2 linked regions of the Methylobacillus flagellatus KT genome follow. Each later gene encodes a partner of the first gene's protein in a complex. Links are inferred from orthologs where the notes say so. Each region holds a gene or a part of one and is shown in the gene's direction. Other genes may lie near its edges. The genes, in order: xseA and MFLA_RS10905.

Region 1 (17,424 bases):
CAAATATCAGCGTAGGTGTCATGTCGTGGCCTTGTTGTATCCATGCCTATTTCTTCACCCAGCCGTTGCCGTCCTGGTAGTACCAACCACTCCGGGCCTTTTGTATCCAGCGCTGGGCAAAGGTACTGCGCACTTCGCTCTCCCATTCGGGGTGACTGTTGGCATTGGCAATTTCCCTGTACAACGCATTGCGGTCATTGTTTTCCGCCGCCACCAGCGCATTGAGGCCCTGGCGCTGCGCCAGCGGCACAGCATTGGCATCCCGTACGGCCACCAGCCCGTCGCGCGTAAAACCGACCGCCCCGCTGGCGTAGAACCCGGCCAGCTGCGCATGTCTCGCCTGCATGCTGCGCTTGATCGCTGTGATTGCGGGGGTATTGATTTCCAGGTCCGCCGCCGCATGCGCCAGCGCAAAGGTCAATACCCCGACCAGCAGCAGGCACGTCGTGATGAAACGTTTCATTGATTTTCCTCCTGTTCCGGGCTAGACGGTAATGTCTTGTCCTTCAATTGCCAGACATCGTCGATGATGCGGTCTGCTGCCTTTTCCGCTGCGGCTGCCGGGAAATAGATGTTGATGGTGACGCAGGCTGTCAGTATGAGTAGCGCTGCCAGTGGCACTGCCCAGAGCCATGTTCTTAGCATTCAATTACCTCTTAAAGCCTTGATTGAAGGTGATCAATGAGTGCAATGGTGCACAAACCCTTGATTGCATTTCTGGATTCAGGCATTCATTGTAACCTACGGCAGCCCAGCCTGGCAGGCTGCGGCATTGGTTCGGCATAGCGCCTGGCGGTTACGCCTTCCTGCCTTTTGAGGGCATGGGGTGTAAAGGTGGAATCATGGCAGCCATCAATTGCAACCTGCCTGTCGTCACGCCTCGCAGCGCAATCAACTCATCCGCAATTTTCTGCACATCCTGGGCGGGTCCCTGTACCAGGATCACCTCCATGGTTTGGTTGTCGGTCAAGTGCACATGCAATGAACTGATGACCTCATCCACATGTTGATATTGCAGGTCCGCGATGGTCTTTTGCAGGCCGCGGGTTGCATTGTTGTAAAGGAGCGTAATGGTGCCGACCATGACTTCATTGCCTTTTTCGCGCTGATGCTCCGCCAAATACTGGCGAAGCATGTCATTGATGGCCTGAGAACGGCTCTCGAAGCCACGCTCGGCTACCATGATGTCCAGCTCTGCATGCAATTCGTCCGGCAGCGAGATACTGATGCGATTGACTGGCCGGCTGCGCTTTTTCTGGGCCTCCATGAAACACCTCATTTATCCAATAGTGCGGAAGTATAAAGCGATGTCAGGCAAGTTTCGAGCACAGCATGCCACGATTGACTGTGAATAGAGGCCCGCCTCGCTTGCCGAGACGAGCCAACATTTTTTAGAACATATAGCTGTAGCGCTCTACTTCCCACTGACTGATGCTCAGGTGGTAGGCATCCCACTCCTGGCTCTTGTAAGTAATGAACTCATCCCGCAGCTCCTTGCCGAGGGTTTTTTCCATCAACCCATCGGCAGCAAAGCAGGCAACGGCCTCCTGCAAGGTTTGCGGCAGAAAGTGGATACCACGCTTCTCCCGCTCTTCATCGTTGATGGCGTAGAGATTGTCCTCATTGGGCGCCCCTGGGTCGAGCTTCTCGCGAATGCCCTCCAGGCCTGCAGCCAGCACCAGCGCAGCAGCCAGGTAAGGATTGACCGCGCCATCGGCATTGCGTGATTCACAACGTCCCCCACCCTGCGGCACCCGCACGGAATTGGTCCGGTTATTGGAACCATACGAATTGAATACCGGTGCCCAGCTGAAATAGCTCATTGCCCCACGACGCACCAAGCGCTTATAGCTGTTGACCGTAGGCGCGAATACAGCGCATAGCGCTGCTCCATGCTTGAGGATGCCTGCAATGAAGTGATAACCGAGCGGGGTCAAGCCCAGGCCGCGTGGATCATCCTTGGGATCGCAGGCGAACAGGTTCTTGCCAGTGTCCAGATCGTACAAGGACATGTTGAAATGCGCGCCGGTTCCGGTCTTGTCCGCAAACGGCTTGGGCATCATGGTCGCCAACAGGCCTTCTTCCTTGGCGTAATGCTTGGCCATGTAGCGGAAGAAGGTAAAGCGATCGCACATGGTGAGCACATCACTGTAGTTGAAGTCGAACTCGAACTGGCTGTTGCCGTCTTCATGGTCAAAGGAGTACAGATCCCAGCCCAGGCTGTTGATCGCGGTTGCCATCTTGTCCAGCCAGCCGAAATTGTCCATGAAGCCGCGCACGTCATAGCAAGGCTTGACCAATTTATCGTCGGGGTTGGGAATGGCGAGCTTGCCGTCGGCTTCCTGCTTCAACAGGTAGATCTCGCATTCAATCCCCAAATTCATGCCGAAGCCCATGGCCGCAGCCTGTGCCAGCACGTTCTTCAAAGCCACGCGCGTGTTCAGAGCATAAGGCTGGCCCTGAAAGCCGTTGTCTGCAGGCATCCAGGCCACTTTAGGCTCCCATGGCAATTGGATGATGTGGTCGAGATCGGGAATGGAGGTCAGCTCATCGTCGCTGGGTGCCTGGCCCAAGCCATCCAGTGCATAACCGGTATAGCGCTCGGAGCCGGCTGCCATCTGCGGCAAATGGTCGATCGGCACCACCTTGGCCTTGGGCACGCCGTGGATATCGACATAAGCACCGATGCAATACTTGATGCCTTTATCCTTCATTGCATTCTGGATGCTGGTTACTTCTGCGGGGGATTTCATGATCACTACCTTTATAAAAAAACGACTGGGATAAAATTGTCACGCGGCCCCAGGCTCAAGCCTGGGCCTCGTCATCAATGGGGTATCAGTGGCGGCGTCTGGCGCCCTCGATAAATGCAACATGCTCGCCATATTCATTCCACGTTATCGTTGACGTTCACCAGCCTGATCATATGAGGATGGACGAGCTGTTCAGCCTCTGACTGCGGCGGGTGAATCAAGGCTTCCAGCCTGGCCTTGGTCGCAATAAATTCGGGACTGTTGAACTGCTCTGCCGAACGGGGACGCGGCACCGGCACCTCGATCAGTTCCTGTACCTCGCCTGGATGCGCCTTCAGGACCAGGATGCGATCGGCGAGGTGAATCGCCTCATCCAGGTCGTGCGTGATGAAGAGGATGGTGATGTCAATGTTGCGCCAGATGTCGATCAGGTGCGACTGCATGCGGGCACGGGTTTGGGCATCCAGCGCCCCGAATGGCTCATCCATTAACAGGATGCGCGGCTGGTTTACCAGTGCCCTGGCAATCGCCACACGCTGTTTCATGCCTCCAGAAAGTTCATGAGGATAGGCATCGGCAAACTTCTCCAGCCCGACCAGTTCCAGCCACATATCTACTTCGCGAGCGGCTTCCGAGCGCGAAACATTGTTCATTTCAAGCCCGAACATGACATTGCTCTTGACGGTGCGCCACGGGAACAAGGTATATCCCTGGAACACCATGCCTCTGTCGCGGCCCGGCCCGTTGACCGGCTTGCCGTCGACCAGCACCTGGCCGCTGCTGTAGCTCTCCAGCCCTGCGAGGATGCGGATCAACGTAGACTTGCCGCAGCCCGAGGGACCGATCACACACACGAACTCTCGCCTGTGGGTTTTAAAACTTACATCCTTGAGCGCCAGGGTCTTGCCCTTACTGCCTTCATAGATTTTATGCAGTCCCCGCACCTCCAGGACCACTTCGCGTTGCTTCAATCTCTCAAAGCGCGACTTCACGGCCGGCTGTTGATCTAGGTAGCTAGGCAGGCTATCTTGCTGAATGTGTTGGCTCATTCGCTTACTCCTTGTTTGCTGGCTTGTCCCAGGGGAACAAGCGCTTGCCCAGCCAGGCCAACAACATGTCCGTGCTGAGCCCGATTACGCCTATGATGAAAATGGCGGCATATACATTATCAAAATGTTCATAGCGCGCTTGCTGGGTAATGAACCAAGTAATGCCCGACGAGGTGCCGATCAGCTCGGCCACGATGAGGTAAGTCCAGGCCCAGCCGAGCAGGATGCGCTGGTCACGATATAACTGTGGCAAGACGCCCGGAATCACCACGTGCCGCAACAGCTTCCAGCGGCTGGTCCCCAGTGTCATGGCGGCTTCCAGCAACGCATAGTCCAACTGGCGTGTGGTATTGGAGATGATCAGCACTTGCTGGAAGAAGGTACCGATGACAATGATGGCAATTTTGGGCCCTTCGTAGATACCGAGCACCGCAACTGCCAAGGCCCCAAAAGCGGGTGCGGGCAAGTAGCGGAAAAACTCGATGAACGGCAAGCACAACCGGCCTGCGACACTCCAAGTTCCCGCCAATATGCCCAGCGGTACACCTACCAGCGACGAAATCAAAAATGCATAGGCAATCAACTGAATGCTCTGCCACAGGCTCTGGTGTAGCCACAGGCCATCGCGCTGGACAGGCGGGGTAGTGAAAGCGCTATACAGCGCTTCGATCACCTGATGCGGCGGCGGCAGGTAGATAGGGTTGGCAGGCTCGCCAAGCGGCAACTCCTTGCCCGCTTGCTGCATCGCCAGCACCTCCTGGTGGAATACCTGCTTCTTCACCAGCATATCGACCTGGAAATAATCCACGTCCCCGGGCGCAGCTATCTTCACCATCGGGTGCCAAATGACGGGCACATAGCTGACCACGGCCCAAACCAGCAGCGGCAGCAGGAAGGAAGCAATCGTCAGCAGCCTGCGCCGCCGTGGCGACAGCTCCTGCCTGACTGCGAACCAGCTTGACAAACCCATGACCAATCCTCCCGCGCCTATTACTGGTTGACCAGGGTCGGATCGATCGCACGCTCAATATCTTGGGGCTTCTTGTAAATGCCTGATTTGACGTTGAAATCATCTACGATCTTGGAAGAACCATACAGGGACTTGAAACCTTCTCCCTTCACCATGACGGCCTTGCTCTCTTCCAGCGTCAACAGCCGGGTTCCCTTGAGCAAAGGCATATAAGCCTCGGGCTTGAGGCCAACACGGGCAGCCATGATCTTGACCGCATCCGGCTGCGTCTTGGGATCATTAATGTAGCTCACGACCCGGTCCCATACCTTGACCACCTTTTCCCAGTCGGCACGGCGAGCGGACAAGCTGACGGGGTTGACGGTCAACACGTCGTAAATCAGCCCGGGCTCATCGGCAGAGGTATAAATAGGCCTGGCGCCCGGGACGCGCTTCATGGCCTCCCCTGAATTGGGCTGCCATGCACCGATGGCATCCAAATCACCGGAAGCCAGCGCCTGTGGAGTTTCATTGGTCAGTGTATTGACCAGGGTGACGTCGCTTTCCTTGAGCCCGGCTTTTTCCAGGCCGTTGAGCAATAGCAAGTGGATGACAAAGCCGGTTTCCAGCCCGATTTTCTTGCCCTTGAGCTCGGCCAGGCTCTTGATGCCAGGCTTGGCCACGATCATGTCATTGCCATTGGAGTAATCCGTGACAATGATCATCACATTCTTGGCGCCGCTGGCACCCGTCACCAGCGCGTCGCCGTTGGTCACGGTTACCGCGTCGATCTTGCCCGCAGTGAAGGCATTCATTGAAGCAGAATAATCAAACCAGTCGAATTTCACATCAACGCCGGCTTCCTTGAACCAGCCTTTCTCGACCGCCACCTGCCAGGCTACCCACCCCGGCCAATCACTATGCCCAATTCGCAGGGGAGCCGCTTCAGCAACTGCGGCAAATAAAAGACTGGCACCCAGCAAAGTAGCACCAACGACCTGCTTTAACTTAGAAATATCGAATACAGCTGCCACGACAACCTCCAATTAGTATTACTAAAAATAAAATCAGTAATACTAAAGCAGGTTATGTGCCAATCTTGAAAATAAAAAATAATCAATAAAAATCAATGCAATAATAAAAAATTCTCAACTACACCCAAGATACAGTGTTCTGGAGACGCGCCAATTGAGTGCTTAGGCACCTAATTGAACATGCCATCACGCACCAATCTAAGGATGCCTCGCAAAAAACTGGCCAACCCACCACGGGGAAAGTGAGCATGCAACATCACAACCATTACCAGGAGACGGGGATGACGATCAATTCGTCAGGATTGCGGGAGGGTTACTGGAGCAGGATGACGATGACAAGATGGCTGGGTTAATCGATCACCGGCTTGGGGTTGTTTTCCGTCACATGCCGCAGGCGCGCGAGGAGATCGCTCCATCCCACGTGGTGGTTATAGCCCATCACGGTGATGGCCGGGATGCCGCTGCCCTCGACGATCACATAGCCTTGCGGGGTATTTTCCACACCGCCCATCTGGCAGATGTCGTTGCGCAGCTGGCAATGCCAGCCTATGCGTTTATAGTTGAACTCACTGAAGAAGCGCAGCAAGCTGCGCTGTATCGCTGCCGCAGCCCCTGCGCCGCCCAGCGCAGTAATATTCTCCACCGCACGCTGGGAAATCTTCTTGCGATAACTGCCGGGGCTGCTATAAAGACGGGCATCGAAACCCACAGGCTGCCAGTTGGACAGCTCCAGGCCACGTACATCGCCATCCAGCTTGCCCTCGATCGCCCCGAACGAGAAAGTGCGCGTGATATCGCCCAGGTCCAGCTGGCGCACCTCCAGGTCGGCATGCAGCCTCGAGGCTGCCTCCAGCGGCGTCTGCATGTGGAGATTGCGCACGACCACATTCCCATTGAACATCTGGAACAATAAATCGCCATTGGCCGTGAGACTGCCTGCGCTGTAGGTCACCATCGGGATCGCCGCAGCCACCTTCCCCTCCATGCGCGGCCAGCCCAGTGCGTGGCTCAATGCCGGCATGGAGATCGGCACCAGGTTGGCCCGCAAGTGCCAGTGCCAATGCCCGGCAGCACGCGTGGCGGAAACATCCGTCAGGCTAAGCGCACCGTCGAGGATAGGCAGGTAGAGTTGCGGCATGGTGACCGCATATCGGTTGAGGTCAGCCAGCACACTCGCCTCCCCCAGGGGAATCTTGAGGAAATGACCGCCGCCATAGGCGAGCTGGGCCACATGCGACTCGTCATAGGACCATGGAATACGACTGTTGAGCCCGTGCAGCGCGAAACGGCCATCCAAGTCTTCAAGATCGACATCGTTGAGCACAAGCAACGCAGAGACGGGATCGCCTTGGCGCATCTCGAACCTCACGCTGGCCTGGCCGGCGATATCGAGCTTGTTCAAGGCACTGTCCACCAGTAAAGGCTGCAATAACAAGGAATAAAACGCGGACAGTTCCAATCGGTCTGCGTCCAGGAACAAATCCTTCAGGCTCCCTGCCTTCCAGCGTGCGCGCAGCGCAGCCTTGCCCACCTTGGCGAGCGTGACATTGGCCGCCTCCACCGCCAGCTCATCCCCGGCATAATGCCCATTGGCCACCAGCTGATGTCCGCCCTCGGCAAAATACCAGGGTTGCCAAAACAGCTCGCCACCCTGCCAATCCAGCATGGCCTGCCACTGCCAGCCATCGGCCTGCTGACGCAGGTCCAACACGACATCGGCGTTGAGCTTCTCCGCCGCCTGGGTCCCCGCCTGATTGCTGAACGAAGCATCCCGCACACTGGCAACCACCTGGTATTGCGGAACATCCGCCTTGATCTGCTTGAACAAAAGATTGAAAGGTAGCCTTACATTGGCAGACCTGAACTCCCCACGCTCGCAACGCCACTCATCCGCAGCCGGATGCCCCGCCTGCGCACAGCCCAATGCCAGCGCCTGCCAATCAGCGTCCTCTTTCTGCCGCAGCTCTGCCTGTAAATCCATATGACCATCAAGCCCCAACTCAGCCTTGACCTTGCGCAAACTGACCGAGGGAGATACAACCGTGTCTGCCTCTATGCTGATAGTGCTGATTGCCAAGGCAGGCGAAATCCATGCAAATATGCCGCAGGTCACCCAGACCAAGACAATGGGACGCCAATAGACAAACTTTGCATTCATTAAGCTATCCAATGGACGCAGCATGCTACGTCCGGCTTTGTTCAATATATGTATCATCGTCATGACCCTCCGCTACTTGCCCCTGCGTGTGTCTATCGGATAACACCGAATTGGAAACACATACTGCCAGGCCCACGCCTGCGCCTCGCGCTGCGAAAGCGCTATAGACTCAACCTAAGCGGTTGTTTGGCCGCCACGACTTCAGAAGGCCACGGCAAGTCCTGCTGCAACACCTGCTGATATCAAGAACAGCAAAGCGGCCTTGATCGGGTTGTTTGTTGAAGCGGACACCTGCCGATTGACAGCCAAGTCACTCATGAAAAAGCAATCTCATCAACCCCTCTCTCTGCAGGATGACGCTGGCCATGAAGGAAAATTTAGCGCTGAATCCAGTCCACATCGGCATCTTTCGCGGGAATTAAATCATGTCGCACACATATGGCAGCACCTACCCTGTCAAGCAATCATAGCAATGAGCCATCTTCATGATGGCTGCCTGGACATGGCGACATTCCCAAAGCAAAGTGATCAGCCAAATCTTAGGCGGCCTAAACGATTATGTATAGCTTGGTGCCATTGAAATCATAGGAGGGCGCATCAAGTGAGATATTTCCCCATCTCATACGACGAGTCTATCTAAATATAATGTAGGCACAGTGGGGGTTTCTGCATGACCAAGTCGTTGAAGTTCGCCGCAGGGCGAAATATTGCAATGAAGACTCGGCCTCATGCCTACGATGACACGGTACGCTTCTACCGTGATGTGATTGGCTTTCGCCGGATTCTAGAATATCAACCGGCAGTGGCCTTTGAGTTTGGAGGCAATCACCCCACCTTTGGATAGATCGTATGCCGGGCTTGAGTCAAGCTGAAACTTGGCTTGAAGTACGTACCAATGATTTGGCCGCTGCGAAGGCTCATCTGGCATCTGCACAGGTAGTGCGCTGACGAGATAGAGCCTTTGCCAGACGGTTTCAATGTGCTCTGGATAGCTGGTCCTGCGTCTATTGTTCACCTAGTGCGCCAAGAAGAAGAATAATGCGGTGGGTCCCACCTGACAATTCATTGAAGCAAACGCCTCTTCGCGGCGCAGCTTAATTCAGGTTGGAGCTATAGGAAAGTCGTCAGTCAATCCGAGAATTCGTTACGGTGACGGGAGAGCTGCGCTCCTCGATGTGGAAGGTACTGTGGTCGGTGGTGTTGTCTTCATTCTTAACTTTGCAACACCAACCCGACCCCGAAATCAACACTCTCCGGTACGTAGGCCAGGAAGATCAACGCCGCTTGCTCGCATTGCGGGTAGCATTTATGCGCTGAAAATACGTGAGTCTATGGTACTGAATGCCGGACGCTTCCTCTCCGATATAGCCAAGCCGGCATTTCTACAGATAGCTATAGTTCTACTGTAACTGCGATACCGATACGGATTATTCCCTCGTTGCTCGTGTAGCGCCTTTCTTCAATCTCTTCAGGCCGATCTTGAATAACACTCACAACGTGGGCACGAGGGCATCGCTACATCAATGCGATTAAGATGGAAACACGCCGGTGGAAAGATACCGATCACCCCGATCACACACAATCGTCACGATCACGGCATTCTCCACACGCTTTGAGAGTTGCAATGCCGCATACAAGGCGCCGCCAGAGGAAATGCCGGCAAAGATGCCTTCTTCCTGCGCCAGCCTGCGCGTGGTTTTTTCCGCATTTTCCTGGTTGACGTACACCAGCTCGTCGATGCGCTTGGCATCATAAATTTTGGGCAGGTATTCTTCTGGCCATTTGCGGATGCCAGGAATCTGCGCGCCTTCTTCAGGCTGCACGCCGACGATGCGGATATCGCGGTTCTGCTCCTTGAGGTAGCGCGAGGTACCCATGATGGTGCCAGTCGTCCCCATGCTGGAGACGAAATGCGTGATCTTGCCTGCTGTGTCGCGCCAGATTTCCGGGCCAGTGCCTTCGTAATGCGCCAGCGGGTTGTCCTGGTTGGCGAACTGGTCAAGCACGATGCCCTCACCCTCCGCCTGCAGCTTGGTCGCCACGTCGCGCGCCAGTTCCATGCCGCCGTCGCGTGGCGTCAAGACTAGTTCGGCGCCGTAGGCCTTCATGCTTTGGCGGCGCTCCACGCTCTGGTTGTCCGGCATGACCAGCACCATTTTGTAACCACGCATCGCCGCCACCATGGCCAGTGCGATCCCGGTATTGCCGGACGTGGCCTCGATCAGGGTATCGCCGGGCTTGATGTCGCCGCGCGCTTCCGCGCGCTTGATCATGGAAAGCGCTGGCCGATCCTTGACCGAACCTGCCGGGTTGTTGCCTTCGAGCTTGAGCAAGATGGTGTTGCTGGTCTTGCCCGCCATGCGCTGCAGCTTGACCAGTGGGGTGTTGCCTACGAAATCATCCAGGGTTTTGTACATGTGGTTTCAATCAGTTGCTGGGCATGCCTGGCTGGCCTGCCCGGAATTCCAAATCAGGCTTTCTTGTGAAAAGCCAACAAGACGGCGAATAGGCCCAGGCCGACAAACGCGATCAGGGAAAGCTGCGGAATGGTCAGACCGAACAAGGTCCAGTCTATTGCCGAACATTCGCCGGTGCCCTTGAATATCAAGTCCAGGGCCTTTTTCAGCGGGAAGGTTTCCATGATGTAGTCAAAGCCCGCGCCGCACTCGGCCATCACCTTGTCCGGGTTGGCCTGGATCCAGATATGGCGTGCCGCGATGCCTATGCCGGTCGCGGCGGCGATGACGTGCAACAGGCCATACACCTTGCGCCCCACCCTGCCGGGGTTGTGCAGCGCGGCCAACAGGAACAATATCCCCAGCGCCATGAATGCAATCCGCTGGGAGATGCACAGTGGACAAGGCTCCAGGTTGTATTTCTGTTGCAGGAACAAGGCCAGGCCCACCAGCCCGAAACTGGCGACGAAACCAAGGAAATACCCGCGGCGCCCAGCAAACAGCTTATTGCACATAAACAAAGCCCCAGCACTTATAATGAAAGTCCCGCAATTGTAACGGATACATCCCGGTTAGCACCAATCCATGCTGCGATACCCGGGCCCGGCCGCCAAACAATCTTAATAGACATAAACCTATATAGCACAACCCCGATATGGTAGACCCTCAACGCATCCTCAGCGTCAGCGAACTCAACCGCATGGCGCGCGAACTACTGGAAACCAGCTTCCCCTTGTTCTGGATCAGTGGCGAAATCTCCAACCTGACCCGGGCGGCCTCGGGGCATTGGTATTTCTCGCTCAAAGATCAGGGTGCCCAGGTGCGCTGCGTGATGTTCCGCAGCCGCAATGCCTACCTGGACTGGTCGCCACGCGAGGGCGACAAGGTTGAGGCGCGGGCCGTGGTCACGCTTTACGAAGCCAGGGGCGACTTCCAGCTTACCATCGAGTTCCTGCAGCGCGCAGGCCTGGGCAACCTGTTCGAAGCCTACGAGAAGCTCAAGAACCAGCTCGCCGCCGAAGGCCTGTTCGCCGCAGAGCATAAGATTGCCATTCCCGCACACCCACGCCAGATCGGCATTGTCACCTCGCCCGACGCTGCCGCCTTGCGCGATGTGCTCACCACCCTGCGCCGCCGCATGCCTGCGGTCAATGTCATCATCTACCCCACGCCAGTGCAGGGTAAGGGCGCGGCCAAACTGATTGCCGACGCCATCCGCACCGCCGACCAGCGCGCGGAATGCGACGTGCTCATCGTGTGCCGGGGCGGCGGTAGCATCGAAGACTTATGGCAGTTCAACGAGGAAATCGTCGCGCGCGCCATCCATGTCTGCACCTTGCCGGTCATCAGCGCCGTCGGCCATGAGACCGACTTCACGATCGCGGACTTCGTCGCCGACGTGCGTGCGCCCACCCCCACTGCCGCTGCTGAATTGACTACCCCTGACCGCAGCAGCCTGCTCAATACCCTGTTACAACACCGCAATCGCCTGGCACGCAGTATGCAAAACCTGCTCCAGCAACGCAGCCAGCATCTCGATTACTTGAGTCGCAGGCTGTTGTCCCCCATGCAGCAGGCCGAGCACAAGCGGCAACACCTGTCCCAATTGCGCCTGCGCCTGACCCAGGCCATGGCCAGGCAGTTGCAGAGGCAACACCAGCATTTGCAAGCAGTGCAGCAAAGTCTGGCGCACTTGAACCCAAGAGCGGTATTGCAGCGCGGCTACGCACTGGTGGAGAAATTAAACGGCGAACTGGTGCAAGACAGCAATCAACTGGCGCCGGGCGACCAGGTCAAGCTCACCCTGAGCAAGGGTAGCGCCCAAGCTGAAATCCGCGACAAAGGCACTTGAGAATGGCTAACAAAACGCTCCTGCCGTTGTTGCTCTATATGCTAGTAGCGCTTGCTGGCCAGGAATGCTTGTGCTTCACTACACTAAATTAACCGCACTTAGCCCCCCAACCCAGCGATATGAATGAACTCATCACCCATCTGGAGGAATTGCTGCAGGGCTTCGGCCCCATCCGTGCCAAGCGCATGTTCGGCGGTTATGGCATTTACCATGACGGCCTGATGTTCGCGCTGATCGCCGACGATACACTCTACCTCAAGGCTGACGCAGAGAGCCGCAAGGAATTCGACAGCCTCGGCTTGCCTGCCTTCCGCTACGCTAAGCAGGGAAAGGAAGTCACCATGTCCTATTTCCAGGCGCCGGCGGATATGCTCGAAGCGCCGGAACAAGCGGTCTATTGGGCGCGCCTCGCCTATGCCGCCGCATTGCGTGCGGCACACAGGTAGATATATCCGGTCAAGGATTGTCGGCCTAGAGCAGCACGGACTAAAATAAGCGCTCGATTGAGGTTCGAGATCTTCCTCAAATATCAAGGTTGAGAATATGAAATCCATCAGACTGATATTAATGACGCTGGCATTGCTCCAGCTTGCAAGCTGCACGACGATCAGCACGACCAGCAGCGGCAATGTGGGCGTCAACCGCAAGCAGTATGTGGGACTGGTTACCGAAGAGGAAGCAGTACAGCAATCTGCCCTGGCCTACCAGCAAACCGTCAAGGATGCTCAAGCCAAGAAGCTGTTGAATACTGATAGCGCCGAAACCAGGCGCGTGCGCAACATCGCCAACAAACTGATTGCCCATGTCGGCGTATTCCGGCCCGATGCCCCAAACTGGAAATGGGAAGTCAATGTGCAGGAAAGCAAGGAAATCAATGCCTACTGCATGGCAGGCGGCAAGATCATGGTCTATACCGGCCTGCTCGACCAGATCAAGCCCACCGATGACGAGCTTGCCGCTGTGATGGGCCACGAAATCGCCCATGCCCTGCGCGAGCACGTGCGCGAGCGCATGTCCCGCGCCAAGGCGCAACAGTATGGGTTGCTTGGCCTGGCTGCCGTGGTCGGCCTCAGCTCCAAGAATGCTGACAATGCACTTCAGACATTGGCACTCGGCGGCACAGTGGCAGCCTTGGCACTCACGCTCCCTAACAGCCGTACCGCGGAACATGAGGCAGACCAGATCGGCCTCGAGCTTGCGGCGCGTGCAGGCTATGACCCGAATGCAGCACTCAGCCTCTGGCAGAAAATGAGTGCAGTAGGAGGCGAGAAACCACCTGAAATCCTCAGCACCCATCCTTCGGATGAATCCCGCATGGCAGATATCAAGCGCCTGATTCCTGCCGTCATGCCGCTTTACGAGCAAGCCAAGAAGCAGCGTCAATGAGCTTGTTTTTCCCCTTGCCCGCAGCGCTCCGGCTCTAGCCTAACGATGGGATGGTTTTCAGGTAAAATAGCGGTTTTACCCGAAGCGATCCCTAGGAATCTTAGATGAGCAATTTGCAAACCATTATCGAAGACGCGTTCGAGCGTCGTGCCGAGATTACTCCGTCCACTGCCAGCGCAGAAATCAAGGATGCTGTGTTCAGCGTGCTTGCCGACCTCGATAGCGGCAAACTGCGCGTGGCAGAGCGCACCGACGGCCAGAACTGGGTCACCCACCAATGGATCAAGAAGGCCGTATTGCTCTCCTTCCGCCTCGAAGACAATGTCCTGCTCGATGACGGCGTCACCAAGTATTTCGACAAGGTTCCGCCCAAGTTCGCCAACTATACTGAAGCAGACTTCAAGGCCGGCGGCTTCCGCGTCGTACCTAACGCAATCGTGCGCCGCGGTTCTTTCATTGCCAAGAACGCTGTGTTAATGCCTTCCTATGTCAATATCGGCGCTTACGTCGGTGAAGGCACCATGGTGGACACATGGGCCACCGTCGGCTCCTGCGCCCAGATCGGCAAGAACGTCCACCTTTCCGGCGGCGTGGGCATCGGCGGTGTGCTGGAGCCCGTACAGGCCGGCCCCACCATCATCGGTGACAACTGCTTCATCGGCGCACGATCCGAAGTGGTCGAAGGCGTCATCGTCGAGGACAACTGCGTGATTTCCATGGGCGTCTACATCGGCCAGAGCACCAAGATCTATGACCGCGAAACGGGCGAGATCCATTATGGCCGCGTCCCGACCGGTTCGGTCGTCGTCTCCGGCAACCTCCCTTCCAAGGATGGCAGCTACAGCCTGTATTGCGCCGTCATCGTCAAGAAAGTCGATGAAAAAACGCTTGGCAAGGTTGGCATCAACGAGTTGCTCCGCGGCATTTAAGCACTGTAAAAACGATCGCAGCACCAAGCGTTTTTCGGTGAAGCCTCACTTGGGCATCTGCCCAAGTGAGGCACGAGCCGTGTCAGAGCCAAAAATTTGAGTGATCAAATACAGTGCCCAGGTTCAGGCAATCTCTCATTTCACGTTGGCATCAATAATCTATTCTTAAAAGTTGAAGCAAAACATTAAGCTGATCTGTCAACATTCTGACACTGGCGTCGAAACCCCAACACAAACCTGCCTATGGCAGGTTTTTTTATCTTTTTCTACAGCACATCACCACGCCACCACCACTCACGCAACAAATTGTTTTATATAGAAAAATTTATTACCCTGCTTTTCTGACGTCTGAACCCTTAATAACGGCACAAAAGTTGCCGTAGGGGTTATAGAGTCCACAATTCTTGCTGGACATTGAGGATCATCATGACAGGCAATTACGATTACACGCTGGTGCTGCTTTCGGTTGGGATTGCGTTCATCTCATCGATGGCTGCATTCATGTTCACTGATCGTGTTGTCCGCAATCAGGGGCGCTTAGCCAAGGCATGGATGGCGCTGGGAGCCATCGCCCTGGGATCAGGGGTCTGGGCCATGCATTTCACCAGCATGCTCGCATGGTCGCTGCCTACCCCCATGGAGTCCATGCTCGACCATACCGTACTTTCCTGGCTGATCGCGGTCAGTGCCTCCTGGCTGGCGCTTGATATCGCCAGCAGGCCTGGCTATTCTCTGCAGGCGTTGATCATTGCCGGCTCGGTGATGGGGCTGGGCATTAGCGGCATGCACTATACAGGGATGCATGCCCTGCAAATGTTCCCTGACATCACCTATAACAGAACTTTGCTGGTCCTATCCCTTAGCGTTGCCGTCGCCGTCTCGATACTGGCGATGGCCTGCATGTTCCATGCCGGTCATCAATCCAGAAACAACAGCCTCCGGGCCCGTCTTTACGCTGCCCTGGCGATGACCGGCGGCATTGCCTGCACACATTTCACCGCCATGGCCGCGATCGAGATTCCTGCCCATATCGCTCTTACTGCGACTCCCACATCGCAACCTGGCTTGCTTTCGGTCATTATCGCGTTAGGCACCTGCCTCCTGGCTCTGCTTGCCGCCATACTGGCCACGGTGGATTCACGCCACCGCGACAGGGATAATTGGCTGCATGCAGACACGCAGGACAAACTCAGCCGCATGCACATGCTGGATGATCTCACCCAACTGCCGAACCACAGTTATTTCCAGCACCACCTCAACATTGGCATCCGCCGTACCGCCCGGCTCGGCAGCGCATTGGCCGTCGCCGTCATCAAGCTCGATAACCTGAGACAGATCCGGCAGGAGCTGGGCCAGCATATCAGCAATGAAGTCCTTCGCCTGGCAGCAAAACGCATCAAGGAAACAATTCGCGGCTGCGACATGGCAGCCTATAACACGTCGGAAACCTTCCTGATCCTGTTTGAAGATATCCAGCACGAGCAGGACATTGTGCCTGTCATGGAAAGAATCATGCAGTCACTGAACGCCACCCTCCGCATCGACCATCATGAGATTCCATTGGAAGCCAGGGCCGGACTTGCTTTGTATCCCAAGCACGGCACCGCCGACCGATTGCTCACTTATGCCGAGGCCGCCATGCACCGTGTGGCACCTGATGACAACCGTGGTTTCCGCCTGTTTGATGACCGCCTGGAGCCTGCGTCTTTCGACCTGCTCGAAACCCGGCAGGAACTGCGCAAGGCAATCGAAAACGGGGAAATGGCACTTTACTTCGAGCCGCGCATGGACATGGCGGGAGGCACAATCACAGGACTGGAGGTATTGCCTCGCTGGCTGCACCCGACCAAAGGCGCCATTCCCGCCGCCACCTTTGCCCCGATGGCGGAAAACATGGGCCTCATCAACGACATTAATACCTGGGTGCTGGAACAAAGTTGCCGTATCATCAAAGACTTGCAAGGACATCTGATCCATGTGCCAGTCTATTTGCCACTGACATCGGCACAATTGCATACGCCCGGTATTCAGCAACATGTCGCGGACACGCTAAACCGGTTCAAGCTGCCATCCGATGCGCTGGTACTGGAAGTAGCCGAACTGGATTTCATGCAGCAGCCAGAGCATCATACCGATCTGCTCAAGCAGCTGCCTGCCATCAGCCTCAAGATCAGCCTGGAGAATTTCGGCACCCGCTTTTCCAGCCTTCCCTATATACAACACCTAGGCCTCAAAATACTCAAGCTCGACCATAGTTTCACCCGGGAGCTCCTCAGTAACCCGAAAGCCCGGGCCATTGCCGGGGCGATCATTGAGCTAGCGCATGCCCAGCATCTCAAGGTGGTGGCGGAACATGTAAGCAATGAGGCTGAACGCAATACCCTCCTGTCTCTGGAGTGCAATGAAATCCAGGGTTATTTCTGTGCCAATCCGGTGCACGAAGCTCAACTGTCCGAGTTCCTAATGTCCAGCAAGCTTTCATCCCTGCAGAAAACTCCTTTGCCCGAGCACAACGCACAACCAGCATATTCGGTGACAGCAGACAGCCTTGCCTCGGCACGCTAGTGTAAAATGCTATGATCTACAGTCACCCATATGCTCATACATGAAGCTTTACGGCATCCCCAACTGCAATACAGTGAAGAAGGCGCGCGCCTGGCTGGAAGAGCGCGGCATTGCTTACGAATTCCATGATTTCAAAAAGTCGGGCATCAGCGAAGACACGCTCAAGGAATGGCTAAGTCAGGTCGAATGGGAAAAACTGGTGAACCGGGCTGGGATGACGTGGCGCGGCCTCAGTGAAGCAGAAAAGGCTGCGGTCACCGATGATGCCTCGGCAATCAGGCTGATGCAGGAAA
Region 2 (10,178 bases), 280 kb from region 1 along the record:
GATGATCGTCGTGGCGATTATCGGTATTTTGGCGGCAGTGGCGATTCCGGCTTATCAGGATTATGTTGCCAAATCAAAATGGGCAGCAGCATTAGCCGAGGTCGCACCAGCAAAAACTGGATTTGACCTTGCTCTGAATGACGGCCTAACCCCATCACTAACAAATCCACCAGCCGCTGGCGAGGCATTTGTGGGTGTACAAGCAGCAAACTCAAACACTAATATTGTCATAACAACTCCCACTAATGCAGGCGTAATTACTGCAACAATTGTTGGCGGCCCTGCAACAGTTGCGGGTACAACGATTACCCTAACGCGAACAGAAGCTACTGGTCAGTGGACATGCACAGCAACAGCATTGCAACGCTTTATTGGACGTACCGAAATTTGTAGGGGCGCATAAACGAAAGTTAAAATTTAGAATATATAAAAGTATCGCTTCAAATTAAATAAATTCCTCCACAGGAGACAACGCCACTCCGGCTTGTCTCCTGTCTCTTTTTTGACCTCCGCCGCCTGGCTCTCCCACTGTCATGCCGAAGACCCGGCATTCCGTTGCGTTCCTGCATATTCGCAAGATTCCAGCCTGAAGGCCGGGATGACAAGGGACAGGGATCATACCGGAGCTGAGCCAAGTGTCCTCTGCAAACGCAACTTGCACAAGACCATAAAAAGCACGCGTAAGGGGCAATAACTGAAGGGCATTGCGCCGCATAAAACACCTTCCTCACAGGAGAACAATGTCATCACTGGCTTGTCTCCTGTTTCTTTTTCTACATCATCATTGCCATACCAGTCTTGATCCGGTACTTTCTGTAAACGTAGCTTGCAGCAGAGATACTGTGTATTGAGCAAAAGCGCAAGGATTTTGTCTCCGTCCTGCAAGAGCGCATATTGCGATAGCGCTCCCAAAGATCAGACATTCAAAACCTGACCATGCTGCAAGGCCTTCGGCACCAAGGGATGCCTGGCAGCATCAATCTCCTGCATGATGGCTTCTCCTTCGCCCGGCTTCAGGTGCGTAACCCATACTTCTGGACGAGGCTTTAGTCGATCTAAACCATTCAGCAGCAATGCCGGGCAATAATGATGGGATACCAAAGCTAGGGCAATCTCGGCATCGGTAAATGACACTTCGATGATCAGGTGACGTAAATTGCCTGCTTGGTTCAGCACTTGCCAGAACTCGTCGCAACTGGTGGTATCGCCGGTAAATGCAAGGCTGCCCGAGCCGCTACCGAGCAAATAGCCGACTGCCGGCACGCTATGGTTGGCAGGGAGCGCCACAATACGGCGGCCGGCTATCTCGGCCTCGTCTCCCACCGTTATAGGCGCATATTGCAGCAACGGTTGCTCGGGAGTGGGAATCTGGTTGAAGTCCGGCCAGATGTGCCCATTGAAGATATGCGCCTTGAGGCTGGCGATGGTCTCCGGCAGGGCATGTACCGTCACTGGCTGCTCGCGCTTGCCCAGCACGGCATCCAGCAGCAAGGGCAGGAAGGCGATGTGGTCAAGGTGGGCATGGGTCAAGAATACGTGGCTGATTGTCGACATTTGGGCCAGCGTGAGGTCTCCCACGCCTGTGCCTGCATCAATCAGGATATCCCCGTCCACCAGCAGGGATGTCGTGCGCAGCCCCTGCCCAATGCCGCCGCTACAGCCCAATACCTGGACATTCATGTCGTTCCCCATTTGCTTTCAAAATTGAATACGCCATCCCAGTCGGCTGCCGGTGCATGGCGGCTGAAATGCGCAATCCGCTCCAGATAGAGTGTATAGATCCTGCGCGCACCATACGTAGCCTGCAATGTGTTGAAGGCCTCACGGGCTGGCGACCATTGTTGTTGTCTATAGGCTGCCAATGCCAGTTCGTATTGTGCCAGCTCTTGCTCCGTCACGGCATGCTCAGTGGTGATGGGCGCATAAATCCGTACCGGGATGCCCTTGCCTTTGACACGGATCAGATCCAGCTCACGGTAGGGATATTGGGTGGCTGCGCGGATGACGAACTCACTCACGATGATGGGCTCATCATAGTAGCTGCACAGGCTTTCCAGGCGTGCGCCCAGGTTGACCGCATCCCCCATCACTGTATATGCCATGCGGAATTCCGACCCCATATTGCCTACGGTCATTTCGCCCGAATTGAGACCTATGCCAATGTCCAGGCGCGGCCAGTTCCTGGCCTGGAAGCCGGCATTCACCTGTTCCAGCTCGCGCACCATGTCCAGCGCTGCATTGACCGCATTGGCGGCATGCCGGTCGTCATGCAGTGGCGCACCCCAGAATGCCATGATGGCATCGCCCATGTATTTGTCTATGGTGCCGCGGTGTTGATGGATGACGCGCGTCATTGCGGTGAGGTATTCATTCATGAGCTTGGCCAGCGCTTGCGGATCAAGCGCTTCCGATATTCTGGTGAAGTCGCGGATATCGCAGAACAGCACCGTCATTTCGCGGCTTTCTCCTTCCAGCCCGAGTTGATGCGGCCGCTCAACCATCTCAGCCACCAGCGCTGGAGGCACGTACTGGCCAAACAGCTGGGCCAGGTGCCGCCTGCTGCGCGACTCGATGAAATAGCCGTAGCTCATATTGAGCACATAAAGCAGCAGGACGAGCAACAGGGCCGAGGCCAATGGCAGCACGATACCGGCCTGCCATGCCATGAGATTGAACCCCGTAAGCAATGCCCACGTCGCCAGGGCTAGGACGGTGGCAGGCACGGGAGACATGCGTGGAATCAGAATGGAAAGCCCCACCCCCAGCAGCATGAGCAACAGGAATTCGGCCCCGCGCGTATAGCCTGGCTGTTGCAGGATATTACCGTCCAACATGCCTGAAATCAGGCTGGCATGGATTTCCACACCGGGATAGACGCTCTGTACGGGCGTAGCACGCAAATCCATCAGGCCCGGTGCCGTGGTACCGATCAGCACGATGCGGTTCTGCAACTGTTGAGGGGAAACCCTGCCATGCAATACATCGGTGGCGGATACATAGGAAAAACTGCCCTGCTTGCCGCGATATGGAATCAGCGTATTCAGGTTGGCATCAACCGGGATTTTACGCTGGCCCAGTTCCAGCCATTCCATGCCGGCATATTGCATGCTGTCGGTGAAACCAGGTGCCACCTGCACATTGCCCAGTACTCGTCGGACGACGGCCAGCGACAGCGCCTCGTACATGCCGCCCTGGTATGCCACCAGCAAGGGGACGCGGCGCGTGATCCCATCTTCGTCGGGGTCCGGATTGAAGTGCCCAGCTGCCGCTGCCTGCTGCTGCAGGATCGGCAGGTTGGCGCCATACCCACTGGCCTGTAGATAGGCGACATGACGCCCGGCCAGCATGTCTGCCTGCATTACGGGTGGCGGCAACATGCCGATATTGCGCCCCATGTCCGTGCCATGCCGAAAATAATATCCCAGCACAACATTCCGTCCGCGCATGCTGTCAGCAAATTGCCTGTCATGATCCAGCGCGGGCAGTATGGCATCGATCAACGGCACCCATTCCGGCCGCTGCGTAAATTGCGCCTGCCGCATTGCCTGCAGTGCTGCCAGGCCGGAGCTGTGGTCTTTCTCCGCAAACACGACATCGAATGCCACCAGCCTTACCTGATAGTGGTCAAACAATAGATCCAACAACTGCGCCAGCCGCTTGCGGCTCCAGGGCCAGTGTCCCTCCTGTTGCAGGCTGGCCTCATCGATATCGACGATGACGATGCGGTCGTCATGATCTTCCGGCGCGAGCAGTCGAATGCGGGTGTCATAGGCAAAGCGCTCCATCGCCTCCATGAAATCCAGCCTGAAAGCCCCCACCACGTGCGCCAGCAGTATGGCGGTGGCAAGGACGCCCAGCAACAGGCGGATATGGTGATGGGAAAAGGAGCGGGGAATACGCATGCAGAAAAGAAGGTTGGAGTGTTATGCCAGTGCGTTGGTTTTACAGAAGCATAGCGTAAAAGCCCTGCGTGTGGGCATTATGCGATGTGCCATGCGTCGGATTGCATGGCAGAATGCAACTTTCGCCAAGCATATAGACGATACCGATGTCCTTACTCGATTGCATTGAAATCTCTCCCGATGACACCATCCGCAACAGCGTAATCTGGCTGCATGGCCTGGGCGCTGACGGCAACGACTTCGCGCCAGTGGCGCGCGAACTGGCGTTGCCACACACGCGCTTCATCCTGCCACATGCCCCTGCAATCCCGGTCACGGTCAACCATGGCTATGTCATGCCTGCATGGTATGACATTTACAGCTTCGAGCCAGGTGCTCCCCAGGATGGCGACGGCATCCGCGCCTCGCAGCAAGCCGTCCAAGCCCTGATCGCCAATGAGCTGGCGCGCGGGATTCCCAGCCATCACATTATGCTGGCTGGATTCTCGCAGGGCGGCGCGATCGCGCTTCACACCGCCTTGCGTTATCCGGCACCGCTTGCCGGCGTACTGGCGCTTTCCACGTATCTCGCACTGGCCGACAGCCTGGCAATGGAAAACCATGCTGCCAATCAGCATACCCCCATTTTCATGGCGCACGGCACAGTGGACAATGTCATCCCACTGGCGCGCTACCAGGCATCTGCCCAGGCATTGCAGCTCCAGGGATATTCTCTGGAGCTGCATGAATACCCAATGCCGCATTCCGTCTGCATGGAAGAAATCGATGACATCCGCAGCTTCATGCTGCGGCAATTCGGATTATCATTAACTTAGTCGTGGTTTATCGACGCAGTTCGGCGTAAAATAACACATTAACTTCACAATAATGCAATGAGCAGCATGACCGGAAGGGGTGGTGCCACATGCTCGTGCACCGGTTGTTTTCATGAGTAAAAAAACAAAAGCTGACGACCCGCAAGCCAGCATATTCGAAGCCTTGAGCTTTGAAACCGCCATGGCCGAACTGGAGGGCCTGGTCGGACAGATCGAATCCGGCCAGCTGCCCCTTGAGCAATCCCTGGCTGCCTACAAACGCGGCTCGGAACTCCTGCAGCACTGCCAGAAATCGCTGGCAGACGTCGAGCAGCAAGTACGCATCCTCACCGAATCCAACCAGCTACAACCGTACATCGACGCTAAATGACCGATTTCCAGAGCTGGGCCCGCCATACCCAACAACGTATGGAACACACGCTGGACAACTTGCTTCCAGCATCGTACATTGCCCCCACCCGCCTGCATGAGGCCATGCGCTATGCCGTGCTGGGCGGCGGCAAGCGTGTACGCGCACTGCTTGCACATGCTGCTGGCGAACTCTGTGGTGCCGCCCCCGAAAAAGTGGATATTGCCGCTGCTGCGGTGGAGCTGATCCATGCCTATTCCCTCGTGCATGACGACATGCCGTGCATGGACGACGACGACCTGCGCCGCGGCAAGCCATCCTGTCACAAGCAATATGACGACGCTACGGCGCTGCTGGTCGGCGATGCCTTGCAGACCCTCGCCTTTCAGTCCCTGGCGACGCCCGGTTTGTGTACGGACCCCGGCAGGCAGCTGGAAATGGTCAGTCTCCTGGCCATCGCCAGTGGCTCACGCGGCATGGCGGGAGGGCAGGCCATCGACCTTGACAGCGTCGGCAAGGCACTTGAGCAGTCCGAGCTGGAATACATGCATATCCATAAAACAGGTGCCCTGATCCGAGCAGCGGCCCTGCTCGGCGCACACTGCGCCAATGATCTGGACCAGGAGCGGTTACATGCGATAGATCATTACGCCCAGGCCATCGGCCTTGCCTTCCAAGTGGTGGACGATATCCTTGACGCAGAAGCCGACAGTGAGACCCTGGGCAAAACAGCGGGCAAGGATGCCCAAAGCGACAAGCCGACTTATGTCACCATCCTGGGCATCGACCATGCCAAACAGCTAGCAAAGGAACTGCTGGATGGCGCGCTTGCCCAGCTGGCACCTTTTGGCGAAGCCGCCCACCGCTTAGAGCAGGTGGCGCACTTCATCACTCAACGTAGCTTTTAAGCGGGCCAGCCATGTACGAACTGCTAGAAAGCATCAACTCACCAGAGGATCTGCGGCGTCTTGACCGCAAGGAGCTGCATGAGCTTGCCAGGCAATTGCGCGCCTTCCTCATCAATAGCGTGGCGCAAACCGGAGGACACTTGTCCTCCAACCTCGGCGTGGTAGAACTGACCATTGCCCTGCACTATGTATTCAACACCCCTGAAGACCGAGTAGTCTGGGATGTGGGGCACCAAACCTATCCACATAAAATACTCACCGGCCGCCGCAAGGACATGGGCAACCTGCGCAGGCCGGGTGGCATTGCAGGATTTCCGCGCCGGGATGAAAGCATTTACGACACCTTCGGCACCGGGCATTCCAGCACTTCGATCTCTGCTGCGCTCGGTATGGCGGTCGCGGCGCAAAAGACCGGCTCCGACCGCCACTCCATTGCCGTGATTGGCGATGGCGCAATGACTGCGGGCATGGCGTTCGAGGCGCTCAACAATGCAGGTGCCATGGATGCCAACATTCTGGTCATCCTCAATGACAACGATATGTCGATCTCGCCCAACGTGGGCGCGTTGACCAACTATCTCGCCAAGCTGCTTTCGGGACCGTTGTATACCACGGTGCGCCGATCGGGTGAAAAGGTTCTGGGCGTCGTGCCTCCAGTGCGGGAATTTGCCAAGCGCGCGGAAGAACACGTAAAAGGCATGGTCACCCCCGGCACATTGTTCGAGGAGTTCGGGTTCAACTATATCGGCCCGATAGATGGCCACGATATTGACGTGCTGATCACCACGCTGCGCAATATCCGCGAACTCAAGGGCCCGCAGTTCCTGCATATCGCGACGCAGAAAGGCCACGGCTACCAGCCGGCTGAAGATAACCCGGGCAAGTTCCACGGTGTTGGCAAGTTCGATCCCAGCAACGGCTGCTCGATTGCGCAGGCAGGCAAGAAAACCTACACGCAGGTGTTCAGCGACTGGCTGGTGGACATGGCGGCCCGTGATGAGCGCCTGGTCGGCATTACGCCTGCCATGTGCGATGGTTCCGGCCTCAATGCCTTTGCTGAACAATTTCCCGACCGTTTTTTCGATGTCGGCATCGCTGAGCAGCATGCCCTCACTTTTGCCGCTGGCATGGCGTGCGATGGTTTGAAGCCTGTCGTCGCCATCTATTCCACATTCCTGCAGCGCGCATATGACCAGTTTATCCATGATATCGCCCTGCAGAACCTGCCGGTGATGTTCGCCATCGACCGTGCAGGCCTGGTGGGTGCAGATGGCCCGACGCATGCTGGCAGCTTTGACCTGAGCTATCTACGCTGCATTCCCAACATCATCATCATGGCGCCCAGTGATGAAAATGAATGCCGACAGATGCTATACACGGCATACCTGCACGATGGCCCGTCGGCGGTGCGTTACCCACGCGGCGGCGGTCCCGGCGCCACCATCACCCGTGACATGCAGTTGTTGCCGATCGGCAAGGGCGAGCTGCGCAGACAGGGTAGCTGGGTCGCGATTCTCGCTTTCGGCAGCATGCTGGCACCGGCATTGGAAGCAGCCGAGACGCTGGATGCTACGGTGGCGAATATGCGTTTCGTCAAACCGCTGGACGCCAACTTGATCAATCAGCTGGCATCCAGCCATACGCTGATTGTCACGGTGGAAGAAAATGCCGTCATGGGAGGAGCTGGCGCAGCCGTCATGGAATGCATGCAGGCAGCGGACATCCACACGCCTGTGCTGTGCCTCGGCCTGCCCGACATGTTCATCGAACATGGCGTACATGAAACCATGCTGGCAGAATGCGGCCTCAATGCTGCGGGAATCATTGCAGCAATTGAGAAAAAATTAACCAAGTAGTATACTCAACTATTACCGAATTCACTCTTAGCATTTCAGGAAGCCCATGAACCAGCCCTCCATTCCTCCTATTGAAGATGTGCAGAATACCCCGGATACCCGGCAGCTCGCCATTGACAAGGTAGGAATCAAATCCATCCGCCACCCGGTCAAGGTCAAGGACAAGACCGGCGGCGTACAGCACACCGTTGCGACTTTCAACATGTATGTGTACCTGCCGCACAACTTCAAGGGCACGCACATGTCGCGCTTTGTTGAAATTCTCAACAACAATGAGCGCGAAATCTCGGTGGAATCCTTCGAAAGCATCCTGAGGGCCATGGTGGAACGCCTCGATGCTGAATCCGGCCACGTCGAGATGACTTTCCCTTATTTCGTGAACAAGACCGCACCGGTTTCTGGCGTACAGAGCCTCTCGGACTACGAGGTCACCTTCATCGGCGAAATCAACAAGGGCAAGTACGACATCACCGTCAAGGTCGTCGTGCCCGTGACCAGCCTCTGCCCTTGCTCGAAGAAAATCTCGGACTATGGCGCCCACAACCAGCGCTCACATGTCACCGTGACCGCACTGATCAACGACTTCATCTGGGTGGAGGACATCATCCGCATGGTAGAGGACCAAGCCTCTTGCGAAGTGTATGGCCTGCTCAAGCGTCCTGACGAGAAGTACGTCACCGAGCGTGCCTACGATAATCCCAAGTTCGTTGAAGATATCGTGCGCGATGTCGCGGCGCAATTGAATATCGAGACACGGATTGTCAGCTATACAGTGGAATCGGAAAACTTTGAATCCATCCACAACCACTCCGCGTATGCGCTGATCGAAAAAGATAAGCGTAAGTAAGTAACGGTACGGTCACGTTATGTTGACAAAAAACGGCAGCCTGGGCTGCCGTTTTTGATGTGATGGAGCCGCCGAAACTTAATATTTTTTGGTCAGCGTCAGTGCGATACCATCGCGTTTCATTTCCATGCGGTTAAGCGCGCTCATGCCCAGTAACACGACCGCAGGCGAACCGCCCTCCATGACCAGCCCGTCCACTTGGCTCAACACCAGCCCGTTGAGCCGCACCTGATTAATCACCACCTTGTAGGCATTGGCCACGCCGTTCGCCGTCTGCACGGATACGGGTATGCCGCGTTTGTAGTCGATCCTAGCATATTTGGCATCGCCGCTGTTCAGGACGACGGCGGATGCGCCCGTATCCACCAGGAAGCGCAAGGCGGCGCCATTGATATGTCCATCGACGAAATGATGCCCGGTCGAATCGGCATATAAGGTCACACTGCCGCTGGCTGCTGGCTCCTTGCTTGGCAGCGCAAGGGCCTGCCCCATGCCCAGCTCCCGCTTCAGTCCGTCCACCTCGATCACCGCCCTGTCACTGCTTGCTGCCACCAGGCGAATGCCTTCTGGACTCACCTCGCCGACTGCAAGAGTGCGCGGCTTGCCACCATTGATGACCATGATCGCCTTACCCTGGAATAGTCCGACGATATTCACCTGGGTTTCCGCCCAAGCCAGCGAAGGCAGCAACCATGGCAGTACCCACATCAATATCCGCATTGTTTCCCCTTTTTGGAGCCGCCAACATCCCTTTCTGGCGTCGTTGCCCTGCCTTACTTGTTGTACTGTCTGCGGCGGAACGGCTGGCCAGAATCACTTGAGTTGATTTTGTTAGCGGCTCCTCAATCTTCCCGCATCATGAACATGAAAAAGATAAACCCGAGCATAGCGCATAGTGCAGATGCGGTAAATGTCCAGCTTGGGCCTATACTCTCCCAGGCAAAACCACTGATCACGGCCCCCAGCGTCCCGCCAACGCCATAAGAAATGCTGGTATACAGCCCTTGGCCCTTGGATTGGTGCCTGCCCTTGAAATATCGGTGCGTCAGTGCCACGGCTGCCGCATGATAGGAGCCGAAGGTCGCCGCATGCAATGTCTGCGCAAGCATGATCAACCACCAGACTTCCACGGCCCAGCCGATCACGAAGAAGCGCACGAATGCCAGGAGCAGGCTGGCGAGCATGATGCGTCGCAAGCCGAAAAGGGCAAACAGCTTGGGCATATACAGAAACACCATGATTTCACATATCACACCCAGGCCCCATAACCATCCGACCATGCCCTTGCTATAGCCATGATCCACCAGGTAGATCGAGTAAAAAGTATAGTAGACGCCATGCGCGGCAGACATGGCGAAACAGGCGGCCATCAGTGCCATGACCTCGCGCCTGCGCAATATCGCCCACCAGGAGCCGTCGCTATCGTGATGCTGCAACTCCACCAGCGGATCCTCCAGGCGCCAGGACAACACCCAGACAGCGCCCAGCAGGAGCAGGATGA

Evidence for each region.
Region 2: the proteins of xseA (region 1) and MFLA_RS10905 are in contact, whole or in part, in a cryo-EM structure (PDB 8TXR), measured with the Escherichia coli proteins. The link is inferred for Methylobacillus flagellatus KT from one-to-one orthologs.

What each region holds. Positions count from the first base shown.
Region 1 is NC_007947.1:1,990,955-2,008,378, forward strand. Bases 10,218-13,152 are described here. They hold xseA (exodeoxyribonuclease VII large subunit), read left to right. Parts: upstream 10,218-11,054; coding sequence 11,055-12,251; downstream 12,252-13,152. Other genes in these bases: cysM (cysteine synthase CysM), read right to left, coding at 10,218-10,360; MFLA_RS09520 (disulfide bond formation protein B), read right to left, coding at 10,414-10,914; MFLA_RS09530 (TfoX/Sxy family protein), read left to right, coding at 12,371-12,697; MFLA_RS09535 (M48 family metallopeptidase), read left to right, coding at 12,795-13,152. In the rest of the region: MFLA_RS09470 (3'-5' exonuclease), read right to left, coding at 1-22; MFLA_RS09475 (YdbL family protein), read right to left, coding at 47-463; MFLA_RS09480 (hypothetical protein), read right to left, coding at 460-645; nickel-responsive transcriptional regulator NikR, read right to left, coding at 797-1,267; glnT (type III glutamate--ammonia ligase), read right to left, coding at 1,392-2,753; MFLA_RS09495 (ABC transporter ATP-binding protein), read right to left, coding at 2,888-3,802; MFLA_RS09500 (ABC transporter permease), read right to left, coding at 3,807-4,772; MFLA_RS09505 (ABC transporter substrate-binding protein), read right to left, coding at 4,793-5,785; MFLA_RS09510 (hypothetical protein), read right to left, coding at 6,135-7,943; more of cysM, read right to left, coding at 9,473-10,217; more of MFLA_RS09535, read left to right, coding at 13,153-13,637; dapD (2,3,4,5-tetrahydropyridine-2,6-dicarboxylate N-succinyltransferase), read left to right, coding at 13,742-14,566; MFLA_RS09545 (putative bifunctional diguanylate cyclase/phosphodiesterase), read left to right, coding at 14,993-17,131; MFLA_RS09550 (ArsC family reductase), read left to right, coding at 17,172-17,424. UniProt on the Escherichia coli protein: Bidirectionally degrades single-stranded DNA into large acid-insoluble oligonucleotides, which are then degraded further into small acid-soluble oligonucleotides.
Region 2 is NC_007947.1:2,274,052-2,284,229, forward strand. What follows is about bases 3,511-6,458. They hold MFLA_RS10905 (exodeoxyribonuclease VII small subunit), read left to right. Parts: upstream 3,511-4,829; coding sequence 4,830-5,087; downstream 5,088-6,458. Other genes in these bases: MFLA_RS10895 (CHASE2 domain-containing protein), read right to left, coding at 3,511-3,902; MFLA_RS10900 (alpha/beta hydrolase), read left to right, coding at 4,049-4,717; MFLA_RS10910 (polyprenyl synthetase family protein), read left to right, coding at 5,084-5,974; dxs (1-deoxy-D-xylulose-5-phosphate synthase), read left to right, coding at 5,986-6,458. Also shown: MFLA_RS10880 (pilin), read left to right, coding at 1-403; MFLA_RS10890 (3',5'-cyclic-nucleotide phosphodiesterase), read right to left, coding at 916-1,680; more of MFLA_RS10895, read right to left, coding at 1,677-3,510; more of dxs, read left to right, coding at 6,459-7,830; GTP cyclohydrolase FolE2, read left to right, coding at 7,877-8,677; MFLA_RS10925 (retropepsin-like aspartic protease family protein), read right to left, coding at 8,756-9,397; MFLA_RS10930 (MFS transporter), read right to left, coding at 9,520-10,178. UniProt on the Escherichia coli protein: Bidirectionally degrades single-stranded DNA into large acid-insoluble oligonucleotides, which are then degraded further into small acid-soluble oligonucleotides.